Regions from separate parts of the Lysinibacillus sp. GW247-5R2A genome, predicted to be linked through region 2. Evidence: riboswitches for the same ligand, from Rfam matches in the RefSeq annotation. Region 2 holds a riboswitch; each other region holds the start of a gene.

Region 1 (10,438 bases), on a different contig from region 2:
ACCATTAAAAGAAGTTCTACAGGCGTTTATGGTTGTGAATGAGCAGTATTATGCCAATCCTGCATCTATCCACGCGATGGGTGTTGAAGCAAATGATTTATTAATGCGTGCACGTGAGCAAGTAGCAGATATTTTGCAAACTGAAGCAAAAAATGTGCTATTTACTTCAGGTGGTACGGAATCGAATAATGCGGCGATTTTTGGGATAGCACGTAGCAATACACATATAGGAAAGCATATTTTAACGACTGAAATAGAACATCCTTCTGTTTTAGAGACTGTTAAACAGCTCTCAAAAGAGGGCTTTGAAGTGGAATATTTAAATGTTGATCAGCGTGGTGTTATTTCGTTGGATGAGCTTCGTACAAAAATACGAAAAGATACAATTTTAGTAAGTATGATGCATGTAAACAATGAAATGGGTGCGATTCAACCGATAGAGAAAGCTGCTAAATTAATCCATGAAATGAGTCGCGCAGCCTTACATGTGGATGCTGTCCAAAGCTTTGGAAAATTGCCTGTATCCTTTAAGGGTGAAGAGGGACCAGATTGTATTTCAATCTCAGGCCATAAAATTCATGGCTTTAAAGGCTCTGGTGTATTAGCATTCCGTAAAGCGATAAGATGGCAGCCATATGCACTTGGTGGTGGCCAAGAATTTGGATTGCGTAGTGGGACTGTGGCTGTTCCACAAGCTGTCGCTTTATCAAAGGCAGCTCGTATGGCGGTTGAAACCATGAATGACCATGCAAAAAATTATCGTCAATGGCATGATGAAATACTTGCACAGCTACACGAATATGGAGAAGCTATTCATATTTTATCGACTCCGCAGGGAGCGCCACATATTTTATCTTTCAGTGTTCGCGATTTAAAAGGGGAAGTCATTATTAATGCGATGCAAAAACGAGGCGTTATTGTATCAACATCCAGTGCTTGTTCTTCGAAGCAAACTAAAACCAGTCATGTTGTCGAAGCATTGCATCTAGATGAGCATTATAAAAAAGGTGTCATCCGTATTAGTTTTGGTGCACATAACACCGTCGAAGATATTGAAAAGTTTAAACAAGTATTAGCAGAAGTAATGCTAGAGCTTAAAGGAGAAATAAAGTAATGATTTGGAAAGAAATTTTAATTAGATATGGTGAACTTTCTACAAAAGGTCGCAACAAGATGGATTTTATCCGCCGTTTACGTGAAAATATCCGTCATGCTTTTGCGGATTTAGGACATCTCCATATTCGTACAGAACGTGATCGAATGTTTATTGCGATAGAGGATGAAGCACAAATGCAAACATTAGTAACAGGTTTGCCTAAAATTTTTGGTATTCAATCATTTAGTCCTGTTGCAGCATGTGAAAAAGATATGGAAAGTATGAAAAAGCTGGCGATTACAATAATGGAGACATTTAAAGAAAAGCCATATACGTTTAAAGTGGAAGTGAAACGTACCGATAAAACCTTCCCATTAGAATCACACGCGATTCAACGGGAGATTGGTGGATATGTTTTACCTCAATTTAATAATTTATCTGTTAAAGTGAAGCGACCTGATATTGAGCTACGTGTAGAAGTCCGCCATGATGCAACCTATATGATGGCACAAGTCATTCCAGGTGCAGGTGGAATGCCTGTAGGATCAAACGGGAAGTCATTGTTAATGCTTTCAGGTGGGATTGATAGTCCAGTTGCAGGTTATTTAATGATGAAACGCGGAGTCCGTTTAGAAGCCATTCACTTTTTTAGTCCACCCTATACAAGCGAAAATTCATTGGAAAAAGTAAAAGTGCTTGCAAATGAGCTAACGAAATTTGGTGCTAATATCCGATTGCATGTTATTCCTTTTACTGAAATACAAGTTCTGATTAAAGAAAAAGTACCTTCTAATGTATCGATGACAACAACTCGTCGTATGATGTTGAAGGTTGCTGATCAAGTGCGAGAAGAAATCGGTGCTCTTGCGATTGTCACAGGAGAAAGTCTTGGACAAGTAGCAAGTCAAACACTTGAAAGCTTAACAGCAATCAATGCAGTAACGAATACACCTATTTTACGACCGTTAATTTCATCAGATAAATTAGAAATCATTGAGTTAGCTGAACAAATCGGCACATATGAAACATCTATTCAGCCTTTTGAGGACTGCTGTACAATCTTTACGCCTGCAAGTCCTAAAACAAAGCCTAAGCTCGAAAAGGTTGAGCATTACGAAAGCTTTTCTGATTTTGATGAACTGATAGCACGCGCGGTCAAAAATCGTGAGGTCTATATCTTCCCTAAGAAAGAAGAAGAGCAAAAGCAAGATAAGTTTGCTGATCTTTTATAAATCAAAATTTCAAAAGCCGTCTCAAATAGCTTATTTGAGACGGCTTTTTTTGTATAGTTCCCCAAATGCCAATAGAGGTACATTTTACCTTTATTTTTTTTGTATTAAAAATCTAATAACGCACATTCTATATTCACAAGGAGGTGAGAAACATGGCTTCAAACAACAACCGCAGTTCAAACCAGCTTGCAGTACCTGGTGTACAACAAGCACTTGATCAAATGAAATACGAAATTGCACAAGAATTTGGTGTTCAATTAGGGGCTGACGCTTCAGCTCGTGCTAACGGTTCCGTTGGTGGTGAAATCACTAAACGTCTTGTACAAATGGCAGAATCTCAATTAAAAGGTATGCCAAACAACAACAACTAATAAATGCTAACTAAGCATTTATAAACTCAAAACCAGTGACCGTAAAAGGCACTGGTTTTAGTTTGTTTATCAATCATTTTTTTATGCGAAATAAAGACTTAAACATGGATACTGTTTGTTCAATATCCTTACTGTCACAGATAGCAGAAATAACAGCAACTCCATCAGCCCCAGCTTGCAAAACAATATTAGCATTTGTCCCATTTATTCCACCTATGGCTACGATAGGCAAGTGAGGTTGGTATTTGGAAGCTTGCTGTAAAAAATTAGTGCCACATGGTGGCTGTGCATCATTTTTAGATGTTGTGGCAAAAATAGGTCCAATTCCTACATAGTCCGCATGATGGTCAATAGCCGTTTGTAGTTCTTCCTGTGAATGTACAGAAACGCCAAGGAGCCGGTTTGCCATTTTTTTACGTGCAATGGCAATCTGTTCATCATCTTGGCCAATATGAACACCATCAGCACCAAGTCGAACCGCTAGATCCACATCATCGTTGATAATAAACGGCACACGATAATGTTGACATCGTTTTTGACATTGGCGGGCAAATTGCTCATAAGCTAATCCTGTTAATGCGTAAGGACCCTTTTCGCGTAATTGAAACATAGTAATGCCAGCCTGCAGCGCTTGTTCGAGTACAGCTAAAGGCTCCTGTTGGGAAACATTGCTTGTACCCATAATAAAATAGAGCTGTAAATCTTCACGTTTCAAGTAATTTCACCTCGCAGGCACCTTTATGTAGCTGATAAGCAAAATGATTTGTGGGGCCATGACCATTACCAATGGCTAAATCATGCATAATGGCTAATTGTATAAATTTTTTAGCTTCGATAATAGCTTTTTCAATGGTCAAACCTTGACCAAGAAAAGCCGTGATGGCTGCTGAAAAAGTACAACCTGTACCATGTGTGTTTTTCGTCGTAATACGAGGAGACTGCATGGAAAATGATTTGTCATTTTTTATAAATACATAATCAATTGCATATAACGAATTAGGTAGATGCCCACCTTTAATGATGACACATTGAACACCTAGTTGGAAAAAGCATTGAGCAATCTCCTCCATATCAGAGAATTGATTTATTTTTCTTCCCGTAAGTGCCTCTGCTTCCGGTATATTTGGTGTCACAATTGTAGCAAGGGGTAGTAAAAACATGCGCATGGCCTCGATTGCCTCTTGCTGCAGTAAGCTTTCTCCACCTTTTGCAATCATAACGGGATCAACAATTAGTGGGATTTTTAAATCGTCAATAATGTGTGCAATACCTTGAATAATTTCCGAGGAATAAAGCATCCCTGTTTTAATCGCAGCAATCGAAAAATCTTCTAGTAATGCATGAAATTGTTTTTCAACAAAGTCAACGTCAATCGGGAAAACCCCCATTACACCAAGTGTATTTTGAGCAGTTAATGCTGTAATAACGGAGGTGCCAAAAACTCCTAATTCCTGGAATGTTTTTAAATCAGCCTGAATGCCAGCGCCACCGCCACTATCTGAGCCTGCAATTGTCGTTACAATATGCATGAAGCCTCACCCTCCTTTGAAAGACGATGTAAGGCATTAAGCAAAGCAATTTGAATATCCCCAATATCCTCTGTAAATGCAGATGCTAACTCAGCTGCTTTTTTATAATATGTCAGTGTTTCCGCTAATTGGCTATACGGATCATCTCCTGAAGAGTAGGCTGCTCCACATATAGCACTAAGTAAACAGCCTGTACCCGTTACTTCGGTCATTTGTGAATTTCCACCAGTAATCCATTGGCTCTGCACACCGTCTGTTAAAAAATCATGTTTGCCTGTAACAATGACTAGACAGTTGTAGCGTTGAGCCAATAATATAGCCTCAGTCTCTATGACAATAAATCCCTCACCACTATCAACACCTTTTTGTTGCCATTCCACATTGGCTAATGCCGCAAGCTCTCCCTTGTTACAGCGTATGACTGCAAATTGTATAGCTGAAAGTAATTGATGTACGGTTTCCTTGCGATAAACTGTGGCACCTGCGCCAACCGGATCTAATATAACAGGAATGGCAAGGGTATTTGCTTTTTTTCCTGCTAACAGCATCGACTCTTTTGTTCGATCATTTAGTGTACCAATATTGATTAAAAGAGCGTCTGCAATGGCGACCATTTCCTCCACCTCATGGCTATCATCAGCCATGACAGGAGAGGCACCTAATGCTAATAGACCATTAGCTTGGAAATTAGCCACGACATAATTAGTTATACAGTGAATAAGCGGTTGTTGTTGACGAATTGTTTGAAAAATCATTGTAGTCCTCCTTTATGGGTGGACGTAAGCATGCAAAAAAGGCCCTTTTTACGTAAAAATGCACGAAAAAGAGCCTTTCATCTGAAAAAACGATGTTCATTGCTCCCTACGTCAGTATTAACTAACAGGTTCAAAGGGTCAGGTTTTACCTTCTCAACTCTTTATGAGTCCCCCTGCAATCTTGCTTTTAGTTGACCAAAATGTACCATACTTTTCATATGTATTCAATAGCAAGTTTTCCTATCGACAAAACGTGACTGATGCCATATAGCTAAGCATGATAGTTGTCATGACTTTACTTAAATCAAGTGTAAACCATTGAAAATACTAAGAAAGGAGTATAATGTGTCTTAACAAAAGGGGGCATTTGCCATGAATAGACAAGAATTAGTAGCACCAGAATGGTATAACATAACAGATGAATTTGAAAAATATGCAAAGGATTCAACTAAAAATGCATTGATTATTTATGATGAGCATTCTGATGTACAATTTATCACCTACGCACATTTACTTGAAAGAGCGAATCAGGCGGCACATGTCTTTACAAAAAATGGATTAACTAAAGGTGATGTCATTTTAGTGATGGTACCACGCTCAGTAGAAGCATACATTGTCTATATTGCTGCATTAAAAGCGGGTTTAACAATCATTCCAAGCTCTGAAATGCTAAGAGCAAAAGATATTGAGTATCGTATTCATCATGCTGATGCTAAAGCCGTTGTAGCCTTTGAGCCTTATATTGAGCAATTTGATCAAGTAGGAAATTTACAAAATATACAGCAATTTGTTATCGGAAATGCACATGAACCATGGCAGCCGTTAGTAGACAAAATGCGAAAGCAACCAACAACTTACATAAGTTCTTCACCAACAAAAAGTACAGACCATGCCTTTTTAGCTTACACAAGTGGCACAACAGGAAACCCGAAAGCTGCTGTTCATACGCATAGCTGGGGCTATGCACATTTACGGACAACAGCCCCACATTGGCTAGGAGTACAAGAAAATGATATTGTCTGGGCAACTGCAGCACCAGGATGGCAAAAATGGATTTGGAGTCCGTTCCTCGCGATTTTAGGCAGCGGTGCCACTGCATTTGTTTATACAGGAAAGTTTGACGCTGCAACATATTTAGCATTGCTTGAAAAATTTAAGATGAACGTCTTATGTTGCACACCGACAGAATATCGTTTTATGGCAGCACTTGAACATTTACAAGAGTATGACATCAGTTCAATTCGACAAGCTGTTTCAGCAGGTGAGCCATTGAACAGTGAAGTCATTAAAAAATTCTTTGACACCTTCCATCTACAAGTGCGAGATGGTTATGGTCAGACTGAGAATACTCTTCTTGTAGGAACTATGGTTGGTATGGAGGCAAGAGTTGGTTCGATGGGCAAACCTACGCCAGGCAATACCGTTGACATTGTAGATGATTTTGGCGAGCCAGTTGCTATAGGAGAAGTAGGTGATATTGCTGTTCATCGAGAAACACCTGCACTTTTTAAAAAATATTTAAATGATCCTGAACGTACTAATTTACAATTTCGTGGTGATTGGTATATAACAGGGGACCGAGCTTATAAAGATGCGGACGGCTATTTTTGGTTTGAAGGACGCGGAGATGATGTTATTATTTCCTCAGCCTATACGATTGGACCTTTTGAAGTAGAGGATGCGCTGATGAAGCATCCGACTGTGAAAGAGGTTGCTGTCATTGCAAGTCCCGATACAGTTCGCGGGAACATCGTTAAGGCATTTATTATTCTTCATGATGGTGTTAATGGTAATCAAGAGCTTATTCAAACCCTTCAAAATCATGTCAAAGCATTAACGGCACCTTATAAATACCCACGGGCTATTGAATTTGTTACTGAGTTACCCAAAACTGCATCTGGTAAAATTAGACGTGTCGAATTAAGAGAACAAGAATTAATACATCTTGTACAATAATCATTTCCTAGGAAATAATGTCGAAAATCGAAGTTCATGCAAAGAAATGAACTTTGATTTTTTTTTTATTTTTAGGTAAGGTATTATGAGGAAATAAATAGAATAAATCTTTTTGCATATTATTGCAAAAAAATGAAACAAATGAGCAAGTCATACGTATTACGAGTTAAGGAGGCGGAAAGACATGAATGTTAAAAGGTGGGTTGCATTAATAGTGGCTGGTGTTCTTTTACTATTTTCATTAGGGATTAATACCATTTTTGCGCTATTTAAAGCAGATTTCCTAGGTAATTTTGATAGTTTAATGGCAGGAAATAACCTAGATGTATATGAAAATGTCATTGAAGGAGATAATTATGATAAAAGGATTGCCTATTTAAAGGTAGATGGAACAATCCAAGATATTGGATCAAGTTCACTGTGGCAGCCTGTTGCATATGATCATCAATTCTTCCTAGACCAATTGGATAATATTTTGTACGATGATACGATTCAAGGAATTGTTTTAAGTGTTAACTCTCCGGGTGGAGGGGTAAAAGAATCTGCTGAAATTTATAAAAGGCTATTGAAAATTAAAGAAGAACGACAAATTCCAATTTATGTATCGATGGATTCGATGGCAGCATCGGGTGGTTATTATATTTCAGCACCAGCAGATAAAATATTTGCTCATCGTGATACGATAACAGGCTCGATAGGTGTAATCATGCAATCTATTAATTACCAAGCATTGGCTGAAAAAGTAGGTGTCAAATTCGAAACGTTTAAATCTGGCGAGCATAAGGATATGCTAAGTCCAATGCGTGATGTGACACCAGAAGAACGAGCAATGATGCAGGATATGATCAATGAAACATACGAAGAATTTGTAGATATCGTTGAACAAGGACGTAATATGTCAGAAGCTGATGTGAAGAAGGTGGCGGATGGTCGTATCCTTGGCGGTACAAAAGCACTTGAAGCCGGTTTAGTTGATGAAATTGGCGACGAAGAAGCTGCCATTGCAGCCTTACGCGCAGATTTTGGACTAGAAGATGCTGTATTATTTGAATATGCCTATGATATGGGCGGATGGCAATCTTATGTTGGTATGAAAATTGGCTCTATGTTCGGTCCTTCTGCAGAGGAAAAAATGCTAATGAAAATTATGACAGATTACAATGCACCAAAAATGATGTATTTATACGGTGAATATTAAGGAGGGAGTTCAATGACAAACAATGAAGTTGTTATGCAAGGTTCACCCTCAATGGAAATTGGCTTTTTTAACAATGGCACGGAAGATTCAACAAGTCAAAAAAACTACACATTAAAAACGGCAGGCTTTTGGATCAGATTGTGGGCATTTTTATTGGATGGGCTTATTGTATCTGCTGTAGTTGGCATACTCATTAACCCTATCTTTTATTTAATGGACTGGTCCTTATCAGAATCAGTTTGGTATGCTCCAATCTCCATTATATCGGCGATTCTTTATTACAGTTATTTTGTCCTTATGACGAAATTTTTTGGTCAAACGCTAGGGAAGATGGTATTTGGGCTACGTGTTATTTCATTAAAGCATGCTAACCTTACTTGGTCAGATGTGTTATTCCGTGAATGGATTGGGCGTATTATTAATAATATTGTGATGCCTCTTTATATTTTGGTAGTTATTTTGCCAGACAATCAAGGGTTGCATGACTATTTCGCCGATACAACAGTGGTGCATGAGAAAGTCTATATTGAAAAGAACTTGGTACCACTTTCTATAGAGAAAAAGGAAGAGCATATAGTGTCTAGTGAACAAGTGGGAAAACCTGAGCTAGAAAAACTAGAAGAAGAAAAAAATGAACAATAAACAAGAGACTGTCTCAAATGAAGAGACGGTCTTTTCTATGACTTGTTAACACTTAGAAGAAAGTAAGCTATCTTAGTTGCAATTAATTCCCTTCATTTAGTAATATTATGTACATATGAAGATTAGGAGGCGTTTATATGGCACAAGTAACATTTAAAAATGGTCCAGTGACACTAGTAGGTAATGAAGTAAAGGTGGGCGATTCTGCACCAGATTTTACAGTATTAGCGAATGACCTTTCACCTGTAACATTAAAAGATTCAGAGGGGAAAATTCGTCTATTTAGTGTAGTACCATCATTAGATACTGGTGTATGTGATGCGCAAACACGTCGTTTCAATGAAGAAGCAGCTAACTTAGGCGATAATGTAGTAATTTATACAGTATCTGTAGATCTTCCATTCGCTCAAAAACGTTGGTGTGGGGCAGCAGGTATTGATGCTGTTCAAACAGTATCTGATCACCGCGACCTTTCATTTGGTGAGGCTTATGGCGTGTATATTCAAGAATTACGTCTTCTGACACGTGCAGTATTTGTTGTGGATGCAAACAATAAAGTAACATATGTTGAGTATGTACCTGAGGCAACAGACCATCCAAACTATGAAGCGGCTATTGAAGCTGTTAAAGCACTAGCATAATGGCCTGCTTTTAGGCTAAGATAATACTAGACAAAGGGGCTGTGACGAGTGTTTGTCACGGCTCTTTTCTGCTTGAAAGGAAGTTATCTATGGAAAACATCGAGAAATTATTTGCTATGCTAAATGAGCATGCTGAAAAAATCGAAAAAGAACACAATACAACTTTGTTAGAGGGGTTACTAGATGGGCTAGAGGCGTGGCTGGATGGAGAAGTGGATTTCTCACAAAAGGATGCGACAAAAGAGGATATCCGCAAGTCTATTCAAATTGCCATTCTAAAAGGAATGCGTAAAAGTTCTCAACCAAACCATCAAATGACGCCTGATACGTTAGGATTATTAGTGGGCTATTTTGTTGAACAAATCTTTGCTGAACGACTTGAGCATGACAAAATTTCGATTATGGATCCAGCAGTAGGTACGGGAAATTTATTACTAACAGTTATGAATTTATTGGATGGTAAAGTGGAGGCTACTGGTGTAGAGGTAGATGAGCTACTTATACGTTTGGCTGCAGCTACAGCTGATTTAACAGAGCAACCGATTTCTTTATATCGTCAGGATGCCTTACAAGATTTATTGGCAAATCCTGTTGATGCAATAGTATGTGATTTACCAGTTGGTTATTATCCGAATGAAGAAATTGCCCTTGAATATGAATTGTGCGCGCCTGAGGGAATGAGCTATGCCCACCATTTATTTATTGAGCAGTCTATGAATTATACAAAGGAAGGTGGCTACTTATTTTTCCTTGCGCCATCACATCTTTTTGATTCAGAGCAGTCTAAGCAACTGCATAAATACATTCAAAAGCATGCTTGGATTCAAGCGATTATTCAACTACCTGATTCCATGTTTGCCAATAAATCATTAGAAAAGAGCATTGTCATCTTGCAAAAGCAATCGAAGGAATGTAAATCACCTAAAGAAGTGCTTTTAGCAAAAGTACCAAATATACAAAACAAACAGGCACTTGCTTTATTCTTTGAAAAAGTGAAAATGTGGAAAGAGGGCAAGTA
Region 2 (10,438 bases):
TTTTACAGCCATATTCTTCTTCGTAGCCATTGTTGGTTTAACATTAGTTATCACATGGTGGGCATCTAAACGTACATCTTCTGCAAGTGACTTCTATACAGCTGGCGGGGGCTTAACAGGCTGGCAAAATGGACTAGCTATCGCAGGTGACTATTTATCAGCAGCCTCTTTCTTAGGAATTGCAGGTGCAGTAGCATTATTTGGATTTGATGGATTCTTCTTCTCTATTGGTTATTTAGTAGCTTACTTAGTGGTTTTATACATCGTAGCTGAGCCTTTACGTAACCTTGGAAAATTCACTTTAGCTGATATGATTACAGCGCGTTTCAATAACTCAAAAGTACGTGGAACAGCTGCTTTAAGCACGATTACAATTGTTTTATTCTACATGATTGCACAACTAGTTGGTGCAGGAGCACTTATTCAATTACTTTTAGGTATCGACTACTGGGTAGCTGTATTGATCGTAGGTTTCATGATGACAACTTACGTATTATTCGGTGGTATGACAGCGACTTCATGGGTTCAAATTATTAAAGCTTGTCTTTTAATGCTAGGTACAGTTATTATCTCATTCTTAGTATTAAAAGAGTTTGGCTTCAGTATTGCAACAATGTTTAAAGAAATGACTACTGCAACTGACAGTGGTGCCGCATATTTAAACCCAGGTCTAAAATATACAAATGGACTTGACACAATTTCCATGTTAATTGCTTTAGTATTAGGTACTGCGGGTCTTCCACATATCTTAATGCGATTCTTCACAGTAAAAGATGCAAAAACGGCTCGTTCATCTGTTATTTGGGCTACTTGGATTGTAGGTATTTTCTACGTTTTAACAATTTTCTTAGGTTTCGGTGCAGCAGCATTCGTTGGAAAAGAAGATATTATTGCGGCTAACGCTGCTGGTAATATGGCTGCCCCACTTCTTGCAGAAGCACTAGGTGGCGACATTCTATTCTCATTCGTTTGTGCGGTAGCATTCGCAACAATTTTAGCGGTAGTAGCAGGTCTTGTACTTTCAGGTGCCTCTGCCCTATCACATGATATTTATGGGCAAATCATTAAAAAGGGTAAAATTACTGAAAAAGAGCAGGTTCTTGCAGCTCGTATCGGTTCGATTACAATCGCTATAATTTCCATTTTATTAGCACTTGGTGCACAAACATTAAACGTTGCGTTCTTAGTATCTTTAGCATTCTGTATTGCAGGCTCTGCAAACCTTCCAGTTATTATTTACACAATCTATTGGAAACGCTTTAATACAGCTGGTGCTGTTACAGCGATGTTAACAGGTTTAATCTCTGCTTTAGTATTAGTAGCTATGTCACCAAACGTATGGAATCCAGTTGAAGGCAAGGCGATTTTCGTGGGTGATCCGTTAATTATGTTAACAAACCCTGCCCTAATCTCTGTACCGCTTGGTTTCCTTGGTGGTTTCATCGGCACATTACTTTCTAAAGAAACTGATGATGCAAAATATCGTGAAGTTGACGTGAAAGCAAACACAGGTATTTCTGTACAGGACGTATCTCACTAAATCTATATCATAAACCTCGTAAGTTCTTGCTTACGAGGTTTTACTTTTTCTTTCATTTTCGTTACTATAATGGTTAAAAGGAGGGAATGAAAATGGCTCAATCTAGGGCAAAAAAGAAGCGGATGCATATAAAAAGAACTGTGGGCAAGGATGTAGAGAAAAATCGCCAATCCAATTCCTTCAGTACACATGAACGCACTACCAAAACAAAGACAGAGAAATTGAAGCAGGATTTTACTAAACATAAAAAGCAGTATACGGATAATTAATTTGTATCCTATACTGCTTTTATTATTGTAGAAAACATAAGTGTTACTTACAAAATTAGTTTAAAGTCGATAAAAGTTTGTCGTATTTTGAGTGATAATTTGAGCCGCTTCTTGTATAGACAATCCCTTAATAGCTGCAATTACCTCAATCGTCGAATGCATCATCCACGGCGACGTAGGTTTATTTGTAAATGGACCTTCAAACGGCCATGGACCATCTGTTTCAACCATCATCAATTCAATCGGGTAGATTTGAATTAACTGTTGAATTTCCTCTTCATACAATGCATCAGGTGTAATGGAGATAAAATAACCTTGCTGAATCATGCGTTTCACAACTACCTCGTCCCCTTTAAACCAATGGAAATGTGCCTGACGAAGCTGATGCTTTTCTAGTAAATCGCACACAACGGTAGCATCCTCATACACAGCATGCAATACAATCGGTTTGTCCAACTCCTTCGCCAATACGATAAATCGTTCCAATAAAGCCTCATACGGACGAACATCCAAAGCTTGTTCTTGCCTTAAATAATAGGGTAAACCGACCTCACCGATTGCTATCATCTCATCACTATGGGAACGAATCCAATCAAATAAAGCCTTCTCTTCTATTTCACTCGGTAAAGGTTGTTCCGGATGGAAACCAAAAGCTGCCTTCACTTTGGGATAGACCTTCGCTAAATTTAATGTCTTTTGACAGGAGGATAGCTGCATACTCACCGCTATTAATGCCTCTACTTCTTCCAAGATAGATGGTATTTCTACGTCCTTATACTGATCCAAATGGATATGGGCATCAATCAACATGCAAATCCCCCTTTTCTTCCTGTAAATACTTGAATAACTGTTGCTTCAAGGCTGTGAATGTGGCCGAATGACGAATTTCTTCTTTGCGAGGACGCTCAAACGGCACAATGATTTCTTTTTTCACCGTTGCAGGCCGTTTCGATAAAACAAGTATACGATCTGCTAAAAAGAGTGCTTCCTCAATACTATGTGTGACAAATAGGATGGATTTCCGATGTTCTTCCCAAATGGACAGTAGCCATGCCTGCATTTCCAATCTTGTAAATTCATCGAGCGCAGAAAATGGTTCATCTAGACATAAAATAGGTTTATCACTGACAATGGCACGGATGAAGGATACACGTTGTTGCATCCCTCCAGATAGCTCGTTTGGATAAGCATTGCTAAAGGAAGCAAGTCCTACCTTTTCTAGCCACCCCTTTGCACGTTCAACATTAGGCTTTTGCTGCAATTCCTCAACTATAGTTACATTCTCTAAAATAGTACGCCAAGGCAGTAGACAGGGCTGCTGTGGCATATAGCCAATTGTTCCTCGTTTACGTTGGATATCCTCTCCATTTAATAAAATCTCCCCTTGATCAACCGAAGAGACCCCACCAATTAATTGAAAAAGGGTACTTTTACCACTGCCGGATGGACCTACAATGGCTACAAACTCACCATCCTTGACATCAAAGGAAATAGTATCAAGAACATGTAGACTATTAAAGGACTTAGCGATGTTTTGAATGCTGAGCATGATAACCTCTCCCCTTTACCATTAATTTTTCAAGCAAACGAATACTACTAAATAACAATAAGCTTAACAAGACAATCGCAAAAATTGCGACAAACACTCGATCTGTACGGAAGGAGGATTGTGCTAAGGTCATGTATACACCAATTCCCTTTTTTGCACCAAGCCACTCTGCAATGACTGCCCCCATTACGCTATAAGTTGCAGCAATTTTTACACCTGAGAAAACAGCTGGGTAGGCATGTGGCCATTCTAGCTTCCAAAACGTTTGGGCCTTCGTTGCACCAATCATTTCAAAGTAATGCTTTAACTCGGGTGCTGTTTGACGAAAACCGTCCATTGCCGCTATGACAATAGGGAAAAAGCACACTAGACAAATAATGATGAGCTTTGGTAATAAGCCAAAGCCAAACCAAATAATAAGCAGCGGTGCTAATACAAGAATAGGTATGTTTTGCGACATAATGAGAATTGGATAAAATAACGACCGAATGAACGTATAACGATGCAAAACAATTGCCACTGTTAGACCACAGCCAACTCCAATAGCAAGTCCTAGTAAAGCTAATTGCACAGTAGCCAGAGCATGTGGCAGGAACGTCTGATACGATTGAATGCCTTCTACTACAATTATGCTCGGTGCTGGAAGGAGCCAAGGAGGAACATCAGCGATATGCACAACAAGCTCCCATATGAATAAGAGGAAGGCGATAAAAATTATCGTCCTTCCCTTTTGTAATGCCCGTTTCATGACTGATATTTCTCCGTTAATGTAGCCATTGTAATTCCATTTGGTTGATATAAAATTTTCACTTGTGTAATGACATTAATGGCTCCTAGCTCGACCATCTTACTATTCATTTTTTCAATGATTTGAAGAAGCGTTGTAAGCTCACCCTCCATCGTTGTTTCAAGTGGATGAACCTCATATTTCACACCAGATGCATCAATAACTGCAATGGCCGCATCTACATAAGGAATGACATCCTCATACTTTTCTGTTTTCGGAATGATTTGGACACTGATTAATGAATTTGCCATGTTAATTGGCCTCCTTTTTCGGTAAGAACTCATTCGTAAACGCTTGTTTAGCATCAAATTCGCCCTCTAATACTTTGTTGCTCGACATCCATTTAGCATAGTTTTCCCATACAGAAAGCTTTTGCTCACCCCATTGTTTAGCGTCATCCTGATACTTATCAGCCAACCACTCCTGGCTTTTATGCACCAATTCCTTATCTAAGTCTGGGGCTGCTTCTAGTAAAATATCAGCAGCTTCATTCGGATGCTCTATGGCATATTCATAGCCCTTCGATGCAGCCGCAACAAAAGCTTTGACGATGTCTGGATTGTTTTGAAGCATTGTTTCATTAGTTGCTAAAACAGGTGTATAGTAATCTAACTGATCACTGTAGTCTGTTAAATACAGCATATTAATCTTTTCCCCACGAAGCTCTGCCTCAATTCCTGTCCAAGCATAATAAATCCAAGCAAAGTCGATATCTTTTTTCATCATTGTGAAGAAATCTAAATCTCCTGCATTGACAATATCTAATTGATTAATATCAGCATTTTCTTTTTGCATTAATGATTGTAATACTGCTTGCTCGAGTGGCGCTCCCCAGCCACCATACGTTTTTCCTTCAAAGTCCTTTGGAGATGTAATACCCTTTGATGCTATAGAAGCAAATCCAGATGTATTATGCTGGATGATGGCCGCTATTGAGACAAGTGGCACATCCTGAACACGAGCCTGTGTAATGCCCTCCTGATAGCTCACGCCAAATTCTGCCTTACCTGAAGCTACGAGCTGATCGGCTCCTGCCTCTCCTGGCATAATGATATCAACATCTAAGCCCTGTTCTTCAAAATATCCGAGCTTTTTCGCAGCATACAATCCTGTATGATTCGTATTTGGTGTCCAATCGAGAACCACTGACACCTTTTTCTTTGTATCAGCAGCCTGCTTGTCCTCCTTGTCGCTACAACCTACTAACGTCAATAGTACAGCTAATAGAATAAATAACCATTTTTTCATGCTAGGTCCTCCCAGTTTGTAATATGAAAGTGTTCATGAATGAATGTTGTCACCAGAAGAAAGCGTAATATACGGTTGGTGAGATATTGCTTGAAAAACAAAAAAACGCCTAGGATTCCTCCCAGACGTATTACAATCAATCTCCAAAACTTTTGCTTTTTTGAATAGATGTTCCCTACGCTGGTACGAGCCAAATCAGGTTCAAAGGGTCAGTGTCTATCGGACACAATCTCAGCTAGCCATAACTAGCCCCCCTACATTCTTTCGCTATGAACTTTTCGATGATTATTATACCCATAGTTGATCGTAAATGACAAGATGCTATTTTTGGATAGTTGTTCCACTCCAACAAATAGCCCAGCTCTACTATAGAGAGACTGGGCATGATTTTAGCTTGGTTTTTGTTCTTTTTTGGCCGTTAAGACATGGGAAATGGCTCCATCTGTGGCAATATCCACTTTAAATGAACCATTAGAATGGCGGTCAGCACGCGTCAATGCATGAACATCAATAAATTCTTGGACGCCTTTTTCAGTTTCAATCACAACCTGCTCATCGTCTGTCGCTTGAATCACAGCGACAATTCGGTGAGGATTTGCTTTTAATTCTGTTAGGACTTTAAGGCCACGTTTGGCACGACCTGCTACCTCTACCTCTGCGACATTCATTTTCTTGACAGCCCCTCGCTGTGTCACAATAACGACATATTGTGTTTCATCTGGCTGTAGAACATTGACCCCTACTAAAGCTTCTCCATCTTTTAACGTAATCCCTTTAACGCCGCCTGTTTTCACACCAGTAACTGGTAATTCCTCGATAGGGAATCGAATAGCATACGCCGTATCAGTTGTTAAAAGTAATTCCACATTATCCGTCATAAACGATGCATAAATCATTGCATCGCCCGCTTTAACATTCATGGTTTTAATCGGCTTCGAGTAACGCGTCACTGCATAATCTGCGAGCGGTGAACGTTTAATTTGTCCATCTTTCGTAGCAGTTAAAATATACGTATTTGGTTGTTCAAATGTTTCAAAGCCATAGACTGCAATAATTGATTCATCTTCACTTGTTGGCACAATACTAGAAATATGCTGACCAAGGTCCTTCCAACGAATATCAGGCAATTCGTGGACTGGTTGATAAATATAATTCCCTCTATTTGTAAATAACAATAGATGATGCTGCGTATTCAAGTTTGCTTCATACAATAAGTAATCGGAATCCTTCATCGCAAAATCCTGACCATTGGAAGCGGCATGGGATCGTGTAGATGTGCGTTTAATATAGCCATCTTTCGTAACAGTCACCACAACCTCTTCGCTTGGAACAAGGACATCTAATGTAATTTTAATTTCTTCTATTTCTTGTTCAATTCTCGAGCGACGTGGCTCTGTGAAGCGTTTTTTAATATCTAGTAATTCTTGTTTAATGACACGTATTAGCTTGGCCTCGCTTTGTAAAATTCCTTCTAGCTTGGCAATCAATTTATTTAAATCATCCTGTTCTTGGCGGAGCTCTGTAATATCGGTATTCGTTAAACGATATAATTGCAGGCTCACAATCGCCTCTGCTTGTACCTCAGTAAAATCGAACTTTGCTTGTAAATTGAGCTTGGCATCCTTCTTATCATTAGAAGAACGAATTGTCGCAATGACTTCATCTAAAATAGACAATGCTTTAATTAAGCCATCTACGATATGTGAACGATCCTTTGCCTTTTGTAAATCATATATAGAACGATTTGTCACCACTTCTTTTTGGTGAGTAATATACGCATCCAATAATAAGGGCAATGTCATCATCGTTGGTCGACGATTATGAATCGCAATCATATTAAAATTGTAAGCTACTTGTAAATCTGTTGTTTTAAATAAGTACTGTAAAATCCCTTGTCCAGGAACATCCTTTTTCAGCTCGATTACGACACGTAACCCTGTACGGTCAGATTCATCACGAATTTCTGCAATCCCTTCAAGGCGTTTATCTACACGCTGCTCATCAATTTTTTTTACAAGATTCGCTTTATTCACATCGTATGGTAATTCGGTAACAACGATTTGCTCTTTACCGCCCTTAATAGGTTCCACCACAGCCTGCGCACGGACAATAATTTTACCGCGCCCTGTTTCATATGCCTTTTTAATACCGTCCACACCTTGAATAATACCGCCCGTTGGGAAATCAGGACCTTTGAGTACTGTCATCAATTCATCCACTGTTGCAGTAGGCTTGTCTAAGCGCATCAATACAGCATCTAGCACTTCATCTAGTGCATGAGGTGGAATATCTGTTGCATAACCTGCAGATATCCCTGTAGAGCCGTTTACTAATAAATTTGGGAAACGGGCTGGTAATACGGTTGGCTCCATATCCTGATCATCGAAGTTTGGTACGAATTCAACCGTTTTCTTCCCGATATCTCGTAACATTTCACCCGCAATCGCAGATAGTCTTGCCTCAGTATAACGCATGGCAGCCGGCGGATCTCCATCAACTGAACCGTTATTCCCATGCATTTCAATGAGCATATGACGAGCTTTCCAATCCTGACTCATACGTACCATCGCCTCATAAACAGAGCTATCTCCGTGTGGATGGTAATTACCGATTACATTACCGACTGTTTTAGCCGATTTACGGAAAGGTTTTTCTTGTGTATTACCTTCTGTAAACATCGCATATAGAATACGACGCTGTACAGGTTTAAGACCGTCACGTGCATCTGGCAACGCGCGGTCTTGAATAATATATTTACTATAGCGACCAAAACGGTCACCCATTACTTCTTCTAAAGGTAAATCTTGAAACTTTTCTGTGCTACTCATGCTTGGCCCTCCTCTTGTTGGATGAATTCATTTTCTAAAATGTTAGCATCATCCTCCATACCGAAGTCTACATTGGCTTCGATCCATTTACGACGTGGCTCTACCTTATCGCCCATTAATGTCGTGACACGTCTCTCTGCACGTGCACCATCCTCGATTGTGACACGAATTAATGTACGTGTGTCAGGGTTCATTGTTGTATCCCATAGCTGGTCTGCATTCATCTCACCAAGACCTTTATAGCGCTGCAATATGTAACCCTTTCCAACTTGTTTGATGGCCTTTTGTAAATCGTTTTCTGTCCAAGCATATTCAATTACTTCTTTTTTGCCAGTCCCTTTAGAAACTTTATAAAGTGGCGGTAACGCAATAAAGACTTTACCAGCCTCGATGAGGGGACGCATATAACGGTAGAAGAACGTTAATAGCAATACTTGTATATGAGCGCCATCTGTATCAGCATCGGTCATTATGACTACTTTATTGTAGGCTGAATCCTCTACTGCAAAATCCGTACCAACACCTGCACCAATCGCATGAATAATCGTTGAAATCTCTTCGTTTTTCATAATATCCTGGAGCTTGGCTTTTTCCGTGTTTATCACTTTCCCGCGCAGTGGTAGTATTGCCTGGAAAGTACGATCGCGACCTTGTTTTGCAGAACCACCCGCTGAATCACCTTCGACTAAATATAATTCATTTTTCGCCGCATTTCGTGACTGTGCAGGCGTTAATTTACCTGACAGAATCGTACTACCTTTTTTGTTTTTCTTACCATTTCGCGCATCCTCACGAGCTTTACGAGCCGCTTCACGTACTTGCTGCGCACGAATCGCTTTACGCACAAGGGACGCTGACAATTCAGCATTTTCCTCTAGCACATATAAAATTTGCTCAGACACCACACTATCTACTGCTGAACGAGCCTCACTTGTACCAAGCTTGCCCTTTGTTTGTCCTTCAAATTGTAATAAGTGCTCTGGAATACGGACAGATACGATAGCTGCTAAGCCCTCTCGAATATCCGTTCCTTCCAAGTTTTTATCCTTATCCTTTAATAGGCCAATTTTTCTTGCGTATTCATTAAAGACACGCGTCAGAGCTGCTTTTGCACCGGTTTCATGGGTACCGCCATCTCGTGTTCGGACATTATTAACAAACGACAAAATCGTTTCAGAATAACCATCGTTATATTGGAAGGCAAACTCTACTTCAATATCATCTTGAATACCTTCCACATACTTCACAGGATGAAGAACATCCTTCTCTTCATTCAAATACGCAACGAAAGCTTCAATGCCGTTCTCATAAAAGAACACATCATTTTTGCCTTCCTCGCGCTCATCAATTAATTCAATTTTTAAGCCCTTTAATAAAAAAGCTGACTCCCTTAAACGTTCTGCTAACGTATCATAATTATATTTTGTAACAGAGAAAATCGTTTCATCAGGTAGGAAATGAACAAGCGTACCTGTCTGCTTCGTTTGACCAATTTCTTCAAGTGTTGTCACTGGATGTCCACCATGCTCGAAGCGCTGGCGATATTTCTTACCATCACGATGGATAGTTACTTCTAAAAATGTTGATAGCGCATTCACGACAGAAGAACCTACACCGTGCAAGCCGCCACTCGTTTTATAACCGCCTTGTCCAAACTTACCACCTGCATGAAGGACGGTAAAAATAATTTCAGGAGTAGGTTTACCCATCTTATGCATACCAGTTGGCATTCCACGGCCAAAGTCGCGTACGCTAATACTCTGGTCTTTGTGAATCTTGACAATAATATGAGATCCAAAGCCAGCCAATGCTTCATCCACCGCATTATCAACGATTTCATACACAAGGTGATGAAGTCCACGGCCATCTGTGGAACCGATATACATGCCTGGTCGTTTGCGCACCGCTTCTAATCCTTCTAATACTTGTATAGCGTCATCATTATAGACGCTAGGTGACTGTTTATTCGTCAAAAAAATTCCCCTCCAAAAAACAAACACTTGTTCTATTTATGTTCTCATCCTAATAATAATAGCATTTCCTGTCAATAGTTAGCGACAGGTCCAATTAAATTTTTAAAAATTGCTCACAGTTTTAATATACACTTTAAATAGTAAACATCTTCAACAGTTGCTTAAAATTGGAATTTAAGCAAGACAGACTACCACTAGTATCCGTAAACACCTGACGCATCGTAGCTTATTTAGTTGCAATATA
Region 3 (10,438 bases), on a different contig from region 2:
ACTTACATGGTCTTCCTGATTCCCTGATGTAGGAATTGAATCGACACTGGAAGGATGCGCCAACACTTTATTTTCTGAAACAATAGATGCTGCTGTATATTGAGCAATCATCAGTCCGCACTCAATCCCGGGATTTGTCGCTAAAAACGGTGGTAACCCTTCATTTAATTGAGGATTCACCATTCGCTCTGTACGGCGCTCTGAAATATTAGCCCATTCACTTACCCCAATTTTTAAAAAGTCCATCGCTAAAGCAATTGGCTGACCATGAAAATGGCCACCTGATAGTACTTCACCGCTTTCTAAAACAATCGGATTATCGGTCGTGGCGTTCATTTCCGTTTGTACTCGGTTCTCCGCGTAAAAGAAAGACTGCCAGGAAGCACCGTGCACTTGTGGAATACAGCGCAGAGAATATGCATCCTGCATACGAATTTCTCCTTGCTTTGTCACTCGCTTACTTCCCTCAAGCCACTTACGAATACGACCGCCAACAAGCTCTAACTCTGGATGTGGTCTTACTGCTAAAAGGGCTGGGTCAAACGCAGATGTGATACCCTTCAATGCTTCTAGTGTTAAACTAGCAGCCATATCCGCTGCTAGCCCAATTCGTTCAGCCTCATTAACGGTTAAGACACCGATACCTGTCATAGCCTGTGTACCGTTTACAAGTGCCAGCCCCTCTTTAGCTTGTAGTCGAACAGGTGATAATCCCGCTTGCTGTAACGCCTCATTACCACTCATCACTTCTCCATTAAACTCAGCCTTACCTTCTCCCACTAGGACTAAAGCTAAATGTGATAATGGCGCTAAATCCCCACTTGCTCCAACCGAGCCTTGTGAAGGGACAATTGGGTGTACGCCTTTATTAATAAAATCTAATAAAAGCTGTACCGTTTCCTCACGAATTCCTGAAAATCCACGAGCTAAGGCATTTGCACGTAAAACCATCATGGCACGTACAACATCAGTAGGAAACGGCTGGCCTACACCTGTTGCATCCGATCGTAATAAATTCAGTTGCAATAGCCCAATATCGTCTTCCTCAATTTTTATATTGCTTAGTTTTCCAAAGCCTGTATTCACACCATAAATCGTTTGGCCCTCTGCTAAGCGCTTTTCGATCCGTTCCCTACTTAAACGAATACGTTCTATACTATCTGCAGCAAGTGCAACTGTTGCATGCCCTTTAACGATTTCCTCAATTTGTTGTCTTGTTAATGTATGGCCATCAAGCTCGATGATCGACTTCACATGACATCCCCCTATTCCCTTTATGGCTTATGTAAAATTCATTTTAACGTAATCACTAACACATCCGCATTCAACTACTTTTAAGCGTTTTCATTATAAACGAGTGTCCTGCTGAATAATGGTCAATTACTCTATTTCCATTGTACTAACTACTTTTTTCAGAATATAGAGAATTTTAAAAGAGAAAACATGATTTTTTTCAGATTCCTATGTTATTTTTAATAATATAATCGTATTTTTATATGAAACTAGAATATTTTAAGCGAGGTTAGATGTTATGAAGCTGTTATTAATCGATCGAGACCCCACTGAACTAGCAGGCATTAAGTGGTTTTTACATACCTATTTTCCAGGGGATGTTCTCATTGATATGTGCACGACTATGTCTGATGTACCTCAATGCATCCGTCAATTTGAACCGGATGCCATACTGTTAAATATCGACTTGATTCCTAATAATCGCTTAACTTCTCTTTATCGAGATCTACAAAAACTTGCAGGTGCTATTTTAGCTGTAACAACAGAACCCTTATTTAAAAACGCATTGAAAGCCATAGATTTACAGGTAGCCCATCTGTTTGTAAAACCCATTGATTTAGAAGTATTAAAGCAAAAACTGACAGGAATTTCCTTGCGCTCACCACAAATTACAGATACTGCGCAGGAGGCTGCAAATGAATCATTTTATAATCATTTATTTTTGGATACGAAATCAAACTCTATTGAAACTGGCATTCACTTTACAATAATTGAACCTGAGCACACTGAGACCTATAACAAGCTTTACAATTGGCTTCAACAAACATCTATTCACTTCCATATGAAGACCTATCCTTTATCGAATAGAATCGTCTGCCTTTTTCAAGCGCAAGACATAAAGCTGGTAGAGAAGGATGTACGTACTCTTATGAAGGAATGGCGTTTGTTTAGCAATAGTTCTTTAAATATCGGGATATATGACGGACCGATTACAAGCATTAAAAATATGTATACATTAACAAAGCGTGCACTTCATCAAAGTTTTTATGAAGGATTCGGTCATATTTTTTACGCAAGTAAACAATTTGAAATACAGCCCTTCGATCCATTACTAACACCAGAGGAACAACAATTATTAATAAGTAGCCTGGAGGAGGGTAATCTCGAAGCTGTAAAAACATTTTTATATCGACTTTCTAATGAAGGCATCTATTACGAGCAGGATGACCTACGCATCCATCTAACAAGTGTGTTAGCACAAATTCGGCGCTTTATGTTGAAATATAAACTACACGAAAAAGCAGTCATTGAACAAAACTACCGTCAGCTATTTCATTTAATTATTGAGCATCCTATTTTTTATACGATTCTCAATGGCATTATTTCTTTCACTCAGAGATTAATAGAGCTAGCCCGTGAAGCCCGCATGGAGAAAAGAGCTGATTATGTTGAGCTCGCTTTAGAAATTATTGATCAGCAATTTAAAGATAGTTCCTTGTCTCTTCCCTTTGTCGCCCGTAAGCTTGGGATCAGCCCCAATTATTTAAGTACGATTTTTTCGAAGAAACAAGGTTTGCCATTTAAGCGCTATATACAACAATTTAGAATTCAAAACGCTAGTAAGATGCTAGTAGAAACAGATTTTGCAATTAGTGAGGTTGCTCATTTAAACGGTTTTGATGACCCGAATTATTTTATTAAAATATTTAAACAACAAATCGGTATGACCCCTCATCGATACCGAAAAAACTAAAAAGAACGTTGCAGATAATTTTCAATTAGTTGTTTTCATTTTCAATAAAGGCTTGTGTTATGGGTATTAACTCTTATACTTCTTTTCATTTTCAGTATAAATACTGTTTATACATAGTTTATTTAACAACAAATTTAGGACGAGGAATAAGCATAAATAGGCTCTTCGCTGCATATATTTATATTTTATATCTTCCTATAAAAATTCTTTAACGATAATTATTATAATGTACTAGCAATTCTATTTTATATTTGTTATAGTTATAGACGAAGAGTTTGACTTACATTATTTTCAGGAGGTAACTAATATGACAAACGCAAATGATCGTAGCCGTCGTTTTACAACAGCAGGTGGTGCTCCAGTAGTAAGTAACCATGACTCTATGTCAGCAGGTCCACGCGGCCCTCTATTACTTCAAGATGTATGGCTAGTTGAAAAATTAGCAAACTTCAATCGTGAAGTAATCCCTGAACGTCGTATGCACGCAAAAGGTTCAGGTGCATTTGGTACTTTTACTGTAACGCACGATATAACTCAATATACAAAAGCTAAAATCTTCTCAGAAGTGGGCAAGAAAACAGATATGTTCGCACGATTCTCCACAGTTGCTGGTGAGCGTGGTGCAGCAGATGCTGAGCGCGATATCCGCGGCTTTGCCCTTAAGTTCTATACTGAAGAAGGCAACTGGGATTTAGTAGGAAACAATACACCAGTATTTTTCTTCCGTGATCCACTACACTTTACAGATTTAAACCACGTGGTCAAACGTGATCCACGTACAAATATGAAAAACGCTAATTCTAACTGGGATTTCTGGACGCTATTACCAGAAGCACTTCACCAAGTTACAATTGTAATGTCCGACCGTGGTATTCCAACTGGTTACCGTAATATGCACGGATTTGGTTCTCACACATATAGCTTTATCAATGCTGATAATGAGCGTGTTTGGGTTAAATTCCACTTCCGTACAGAACAAGGCATTAAAAATTTAACAGGTGATGAGGCAACTGAGGTAATCGGTCAAGACCGTGAATCTTCACAACGTGATTTATATGAAGCCATCGAAAATGGCGATTTCCCTAAATGGAAAGTGTATATTCAGGTTATGACAGAGGAGCAAGCTCGTGAGCTACCATACAACCCATTCGATTTAACAAAAGTATGGTATAAAAAAGATTTCCCATTAATTCCTGTAGGTGAGTTTGAGTTAAATAAAAACCCGGACAACTACTTTGCAGAAGTGGAACAAGCTGCCTTTGCACCATCTAACATCGTCCCTGGTATTAGCTTCTCACCAGATAAAATGTTACAAGGTCGTATCTTTGCCTATGCAGATGCACAACGCTACCGTTTAGGTGTAAACCACTATATGCTTCCTGTTAACGCACCAAAATGTCCATTCCGTACTTTCCACCGAGATGGCTCTATGCGTTTTGACGGCAACCTTGGATCAACACTAGGCTATGAACCAAATAGCTATGGTGAATGGGAACATAATTTAGACCATAAAGAGCCTGAGTTACGCATCGATGGTCATGCAGGAATTCATGATTTCCGTGAAGACGATAGTAATTACTTCGAGCAACCAGGTAAACTTTTCCGCCTAATGACTGCGGAAGAACAACAACGTCTATTTGAAAATACGGCTAATGATATGGCTTCTGTTGAGGAATTCATCAAACGCCGTCACATTCTTCACTGCTATTTAGCTGATCCAGCATATGGTGAAGGTGTCGCAAAAGCAATGGGTCTTTCATTAGAAGGTATGGATCTTACAAATCCATACGTAAAACAACCAACAAACGTTTAATATTCCACTTATTATTGATATCCAAATCCAACTTTTACTCCATGTGAATGTATAATTCACATGGAGCTTTTTTGTATTCGTCTAGGCTCAAGCGTTCCCTTCTAATTGCAAAGGCATATATTCCTTTTTTTCATCTCCCCTATTAAGTCGTAAAGCCAACATAAAAAAGGCTCGTGTCTAGTAAATAAACACAAGCCTCGCACTATTATTATTGGTAGATTTGACTACCTGCCTTTTTAAACTCCGCTGACTTTTCCCTCATACCTTCATGGATGGCTTCTGTTGTATTTAAGTCCTTTTCCTTAGCATAATTACGAATATCCTGGGAAATTCTCATGCTACAAAATTTAGGCCCGCACATTGAACAAAAATGAGCCGTTTTGGCTCCTTCTGCTGGCAATGTTTCATCATGATATTCTACTGCACGCTCTGGATCAAGAGAAAGGTTAAATTGATCGCGCCAGCGGAACTCAAAACGCGCTTTGGACAGTGCATCATCCCGTTGCTGTGCACCTGGGTGACCCTTTGCTAAATCTGCAGCATGTGCAGCAATTTTATAAGTAATAACCCCTACTCGCACATCCTCCCGATTAGGTAAACCTAAATGTTCCTTCGGTGTCACGTAGCAGAGCATAGCAGTACCAAACCAACCAATCATTGCTGCTCCAATAGCAGATGTAATATGGTCATAACCTGGCGCAATATCTGTTGTCAATGGACCTAATGTATAGAAGGGAGCTTCCTTACAAACCTCTAATTGCTTGTCCATATTTTCTTTAATCAAATGCATGGGAACATGACCTGGCCCCTCCACCATTACTTGAACATCATGCTTCCATGCGATTTCCGTTAATTCGCCTAATGTTTCCAGCTCCGCGAATTGTGCTTGATCGTTAGCATCCGCGATTGACCCTGGGCGTAAGCCATCTCCTAATGAGAAGGCTACATCATAAGCTTTCATAATTTCGCATATTTCCTCAAAATGAGTATAGAGGAAGTTCTCTTGATGATGGTATAAGCACCACTGCGCCATAATGGATCCACCTCGAGACACAATGCCCGTTACACGGTTTGCTGTAAGAGGGACATAACGTAAAAGGACACCTGCATGAATAGTGAAATAATCTACCCCTTGCTCCGCTTGTTCAATAAGCGTATCACGGTACACCTCCCACGTTAAATCCTCAGCCACACCATTCACTTTTTCTAATGCCTGATAAATTGGTACTGTCCCAACGGGTACTGCAGCATTTCGAATAATCCATTCTCTCGTTGTATGAATATGCTTGCCAGTTGATAAATCCATAATATTATCAGCACCCCAGCGTGTAGCCCATGTCATTTTCTCGACCTCCTCTGCAATCGAGGATGATACAGCTGAATTTCCAATGTTCGCATTAATTTTCACATGGAAGTTACGACCGATAATCATTGGCTCTGCCTCTGGATGATTAATATTGGAAGGCATAATAGCTCGACCTGCTGCAATCTCTGAACGTACGAAATCTGGGTCCATATTTTCGCGTATCGCTACAAATTCCATCTCAGGTGTAATAATTCCTTTTCGAGCATAATGAAGCTGTGTGACATTTCCACCCTTTTTTGCACGTAAAGGCTTTCTCACCAGTTCCGGAAAGACATTTTCATGGATACGTGGATCATCAGCGCGACGAAAACCATTATCCTCCGGTTTAATCGTACGCCCTCCGTATTCCTCAACATCCCCTCGCTCTTGTATCCAAGTACTTCGTAAAGCAGGTAAGCCCTTTGTAATATCCACATGAAAGGCCGGATCTGTATATGGCCCACTCGTATCATACACCCGAATTGGGGCATTTTCTTCATCTCCAAAGCTACCAGTTGTCGGACTTAATGCAATTTCACGCATGGGTACTAAAATATCTGGACGAGATCCTTCCACATAAACCTTTTTACTTCCTTCAAAGTTAGACATAATCGTAATGTTCTTTTCACTAATTGCTGACATGAGCTACTTCTCTCCCTTAAATGTATTTTAAGCAAGGACCGAATCTAGCTCACCCAACAATCAAATACAATAAATAAAGGCCGAATCCAAAATTAATAATTGGATCCGGCCATGAATGTAAAGGGTCTATTGATTGCACGTAATAGGCAATAGCTTCTTAACTTTCCCACGCTGGTATGAGCCAGATCAGGTCCAAAGGGTCAAGAAACCTCTATGCGTTTCCCTCTCAGCCTGACTCATCAGACTCCCCTAGTTAATACTATTCAGTTTGATGCTAGTGTAGCAGATATTGCTAAGAGATGGAAGATATCATTAAAAATATTTTCTATTAGGTAAACAATACATCCGCAATATAAATCACAATCGTGACCGTTATACAGCTCACAATGGTTGAGAATAAAACGGTTTGAGCGGCTGTTGCTGACTCTACATCATATTCTAATGCTAGACTTGAACTGTTGCGGGATGTGGGAAAAGCACTCGCTATAAATAATGATTGTGCCACAACCCCATCTAAACCCAGCGCATAGATAATGACTAAAGCCACGGCTGGTCCTATAAATAATCGTGTGAAGCAGCTGACGAATACTGTTTTATTAAACATCGTTTTGATCTCCAGCTGAGACAATTGGGCGCCTAGCGTGATTAATGCAACGGCAATAAAACCATCTGCTACATGATCTATTGGTATTTTAATAAACTGCGGAATGCCAATATCAAAATAATTCATGGCCACTCCGATTATTAAAGCATGAATAATAGGCATTTTTATAAAGTCCTTAAAAATCGTCATGCCCGATTTAGTAGAGGAAATTAAATTATATAAACCATACGTATATGTTGTCATGTTTTGAAAGATAACGAGTATAACCTGGATGGCTACACCAATAGGTTGAGTGGCAAAAATCATTTGAGCTACGGGAATCCCATAGTTCCCAGAGTTAATGAGTACTACACTATTTTTAAAAACAGCCGCCTCAGTTTTGGCGAGGCCAAGCCCTTTCGCTAAAAAGTGACTAAGCAGCATTTGACTACCGATAAAAAGTACAACAAACAATCCGACTTCTCCTAGAACAGACAGCTTTATATTCGTCTCATATAAATTAATAAATACAGCGGCTGGCATAAAACAATATGTAATAAGCTGTGATAATGCTTTTAAATTAAAGCGAAATTTCTTTTGTAGAATAGCACCTAGTACAAGTAATACTAAAATAGGTGCGACAATTTGAAAGAAAATCATTCCAAGATACACCATATTGATGTCCCCCCTCCCTTTTAATAGTAGTGTCGATCATGCACTAGGTCAATGCCACTTACTTTCATAATTAAAACCGTTGACTTCCACTACGGATGGGACACGCCTTGTTCCTATGAATTAAAAGATGCAAAAAATCAAATCAATGAACGAGACAACAATGTACACCATGTAAGAATCACCTAAATATAATTGGGCAGCAAAGAACTATTTTTCATGAAGTATAAATAAAAAGGGAATCGAGCATGAACTTCTCGATTCCCTTTATCAACAGTCTGAGCTACCTTTAGATTCTAGGTAGCCTTTTTCGTTACGCAAGCTTAAATCGATTAACAACCTCTTGCAGTTCATTAGAGATATCATTCATATTTTGCATAGACTCTGCCACTTTTTGCAATTCAGCTTGTTGGTCCATTGCAGAGGCACTTACTTGCTCAGCAGAGGCCGCTGTTTCCTCTGAGATTGCCGAAATACTTTGAATGGACATAATCGCTTGATTTTTATGCTCTAACATAGTAGACAATTGTGTCATTAGTTCTCTAATAGAAATTGCAATTGCTCGTGACAAATCACTATTATCTTTAAAGGCCAATTGCGTGCTTTGTACGGACTCATTTTGAGATTGCATTAAGTCTGCATTAGATGCAATGACTGCAACTGTTTGCTGAGAATTTTCTAAAATACTTTCTACCGTGCTTTTAATAATTTCTGTTTCAGTTTTTGATTGCTCTGCCAATTTTCTTACTTCTTCCGCCACGACAGCAAAACCTTTTCCATGCTCACCAGCTCGTGCAGCCTCAATACTTGCATTTAAAGCTAATAGATTAGTTTGCTCCGTAATACTTTGAATGGAGGCAATAATTTGATTAATATTGGCAATATTAGAGGCTAGCGATTCCATTTGCTGTTGAATACGGCCGTTCATCTCATTCGTCTCTATATTATGTTCATGTAAACTTTGAACCTCTTGCATGCCTTTTTCTGTTGTCACATTTGTCTTGTTGGATAAATCATCCATTTCATTCGAAAGTGCAGTAATGGCATCTATTTGTTCCGATAAATTCATCATACGATAGTTCGTTTCTTCAGTATCCTCTGATTGCTTCGATGCACCCTGTGCAATTTCATTAATGGCTACTGATACCTCTTGACTTGAGGACACGATTTCAGTAAACGCCTCATGGACCTGGTTAGAAGATTGGTTCAATAGAGTCGTGGAGTTTAACACGGCTTTAATAGCACTATTAGTTTTTTCTAACATATTATTATAGGCCAATGCTACTGCCCCAATTTCATCTTGTTTAATATATTTCTCCTCTACTTTTTGTGTTAAATCTCCTGCTGCTGCTGTTTCAATTGAAGCACGTAAAAACTTGAGCGGCTTTAACTGTTTGTAAATAAATAGTACACTTGCAGCAGTCATCAAGGCTACCATTATAATGGATGCAATAATCGTATATACAAATACATGATTATATGTTTCTAAAATTTTTGATTCAGCTAATACGATTTGAACGGTCCAAGTTTCGTCAATGTCCTCTAAAATCATTGGAGCAAACACATTATAAGCTTGATCCTTTAGTTCATTAGACTCTATGTACATACTTGTTAGCTCGCCGTTTTCCATTGTCTTACTTATGCTTGTCCAAGCAGGGTCGTCTTGCATATTTTGACCATCCAGCTCTTTACCGAAACTGTTAGCTGTTAGTACACCGTTATTTGTAATAATTGCCGCATAGCCGCCTTCTGGAGCAACAGACTTTGTCAGCTCATTTAAATAATCTATTGACACATCCGCCGTCAATACACCAAAAAACTTCCCTGAAGTATTGACTAATGGTACAGAAATTGTGGTCATTAGTACGGTTTGACCATTTACACTATAGTCATAGGGCTCCGTTAAAACGGTCCGTCCCTCTTCTTTTGGCACCCAGTACCATTGGGATACATTTTTATCATCTACACCTTCAATAAGAGTGGTCGTTATTTCATTACCATTTTTACTTAAGTATGGTCCAAAACGTTTTTTGGAATCTACCAATGTAGCCTCATCATTTGGGTTTACAATAAGAGAATTCTGTTCAAAGATAGCTCCTACCCCTAATAAATCATCATTATTGGCTAAATTATTTTCCATGATGTCTAAAACACCTTTGGTAGATAGCGTCTTATTCTTCTCCATACTTTCAACGATCCGTTTCGTTGTTTGTAATGTTGTATTGGCTTTTTTAAAGCGCTCGCTCATAATAGCCGCTGATGATTCAGCCGTTTGCAATGTTCCATACTCTGCATCTTTAACGCTTTGCTTTTTTATAATAATCCCCGTTGTCACTGTATAGGATAAAAATAATACTAGAAACAATCCTATTATTAGGGAAGATAGTTTCATTGCAA

What was found. Region 2 has a riboswitch for thiamine pyrophosphate ahead of AC07YC_RS04675 (ABC transporter substrate-binding protein). Riboswitches for the same ligand answer to the same signal wherever they lie in the genome.
Region 1: another riboswitch for thiamine pyrophosphate. It lies ahead of thiM (hydroxyethylthiazole kinase); the one in region 2 lies ahead of AC07YC_RS04675 (ABC transporter substrate-binding protein).
Region 3: another riboswitch for thiamine pyrophosphate. It lies ahead of thiC (phosphomethylpyrimidine synthase ThiC); the one in region 2 lies ahead of AC07YC_RS04675 (ABC transporter substrate-binding protein).

Annotation. Positions count from the first base shown of each region.
Region 1 covers NZ_JBWKZL010000006.1:130,458-140,895, reverse strand. Annotated here, with positions in the region: gene AC07YC_RS11215 (cysteine desulfurase family protein) at 1-1,114, shown strand, start outside; gene thiI (tRNA uracil 4-sulfurtransferase ThiI) at 1,114-2,328, shown strand; gene AC07YC_RS11205 (alpha/beta-type small acid-soluble spore protein) at 2,481-2,699, shown strand; gene thiE (thiamine phosphate synthase) at 2,773-3,414, opposite strand; gene thiD (bifunctional hydroxymethylpyrimidine kinase/phosphomethylpyrimidine kinase) at 3,404-4,228, opposite strand; gene thiM (hydroxyethylthiazole kinase) at 4,216-4,983, opposite strand; TPP riboswitch at 5,070-5,168, opposite strand; gene mbcS (acyl-CoA synthetase MbcS) at 5,356-6,939, shown strand; gene sppA (signal peptide peptidase SppA) at 7,124-8,137, shown strand; gene AC07YC_RS11175 (RDD family protein) at 8,150-8,779, shown strand; gene tpx (thiol peroxidase) at 8,917-9,420, shown strand; gene AC07YC_RS11165 (class I SAM-dependent methyltransferase) at 9,510-10,438, shown strand, end outside.
Region 2 covers NZ_JBWKZL010000002.1:207,397-217,834, forward strand. Annotated here, with positions in the region: gene AC07YC_RS04645 (solute symporter family protein) at 1-1,540, shown strand, start outside; gene brfA (ribosome rescue factor BrfA) at 1,633-1,809, shown strand; gene AC07YC_RS04655 (TatD family hydrolase) at 1,870-2,619, opposite strand; gene AC07YC_RS04660 (ABC transporter ATP-binding protein) at 2,609-3,358, opposite strand; gene AC07YC_RS04665 (ABC transporter permease) at 3,333-4,106, opposite strand; gene AC07YC_RS04670 (thiamine-binding protein) at 4,103-4,396, opposite strand; gene AC07YC_RS04675 (ABC transporter substrate-binding protein) at 4,398-5,393, opposite strand; TPP riboswitch at 5,549-5,659, opposite strand; gene parC (DNA topoisomerase IV subunit A) at 5,783-8,221, opposite strand; gene parE (DNA topoisomerase IV subunit B) at 8,218-10,194, opposite strand.
Region 3 covers NZ_JBWKZL010000014.1:9,700-20,137, forward strand. Annotated here, with positions in the region: gene hutH (histidine ammonia-lyase) at 1-1,254, opposite strand, end outside; gene AC07YC_RS19395 (helix-turn-helix domain-containing protein) at 1,532-2,986, shown strand; gene AC07YC_RS19400 (catalase) at 3,294-4,799, shown strand; gene thiC (phosphomethylpyrimidine synthase ThiC) at 5,008-6,786, opposite strand; TPP riboswitch at 6,933-7,047, opposite strand; gene AC07YC_RS19410 (AEC family transporter) at 7,115-8,044, opposite strand; gene AC07YC_RS19415 (methyl-accepting chemotaxis protein) at 8,355-10,438, opposite strand, start outside.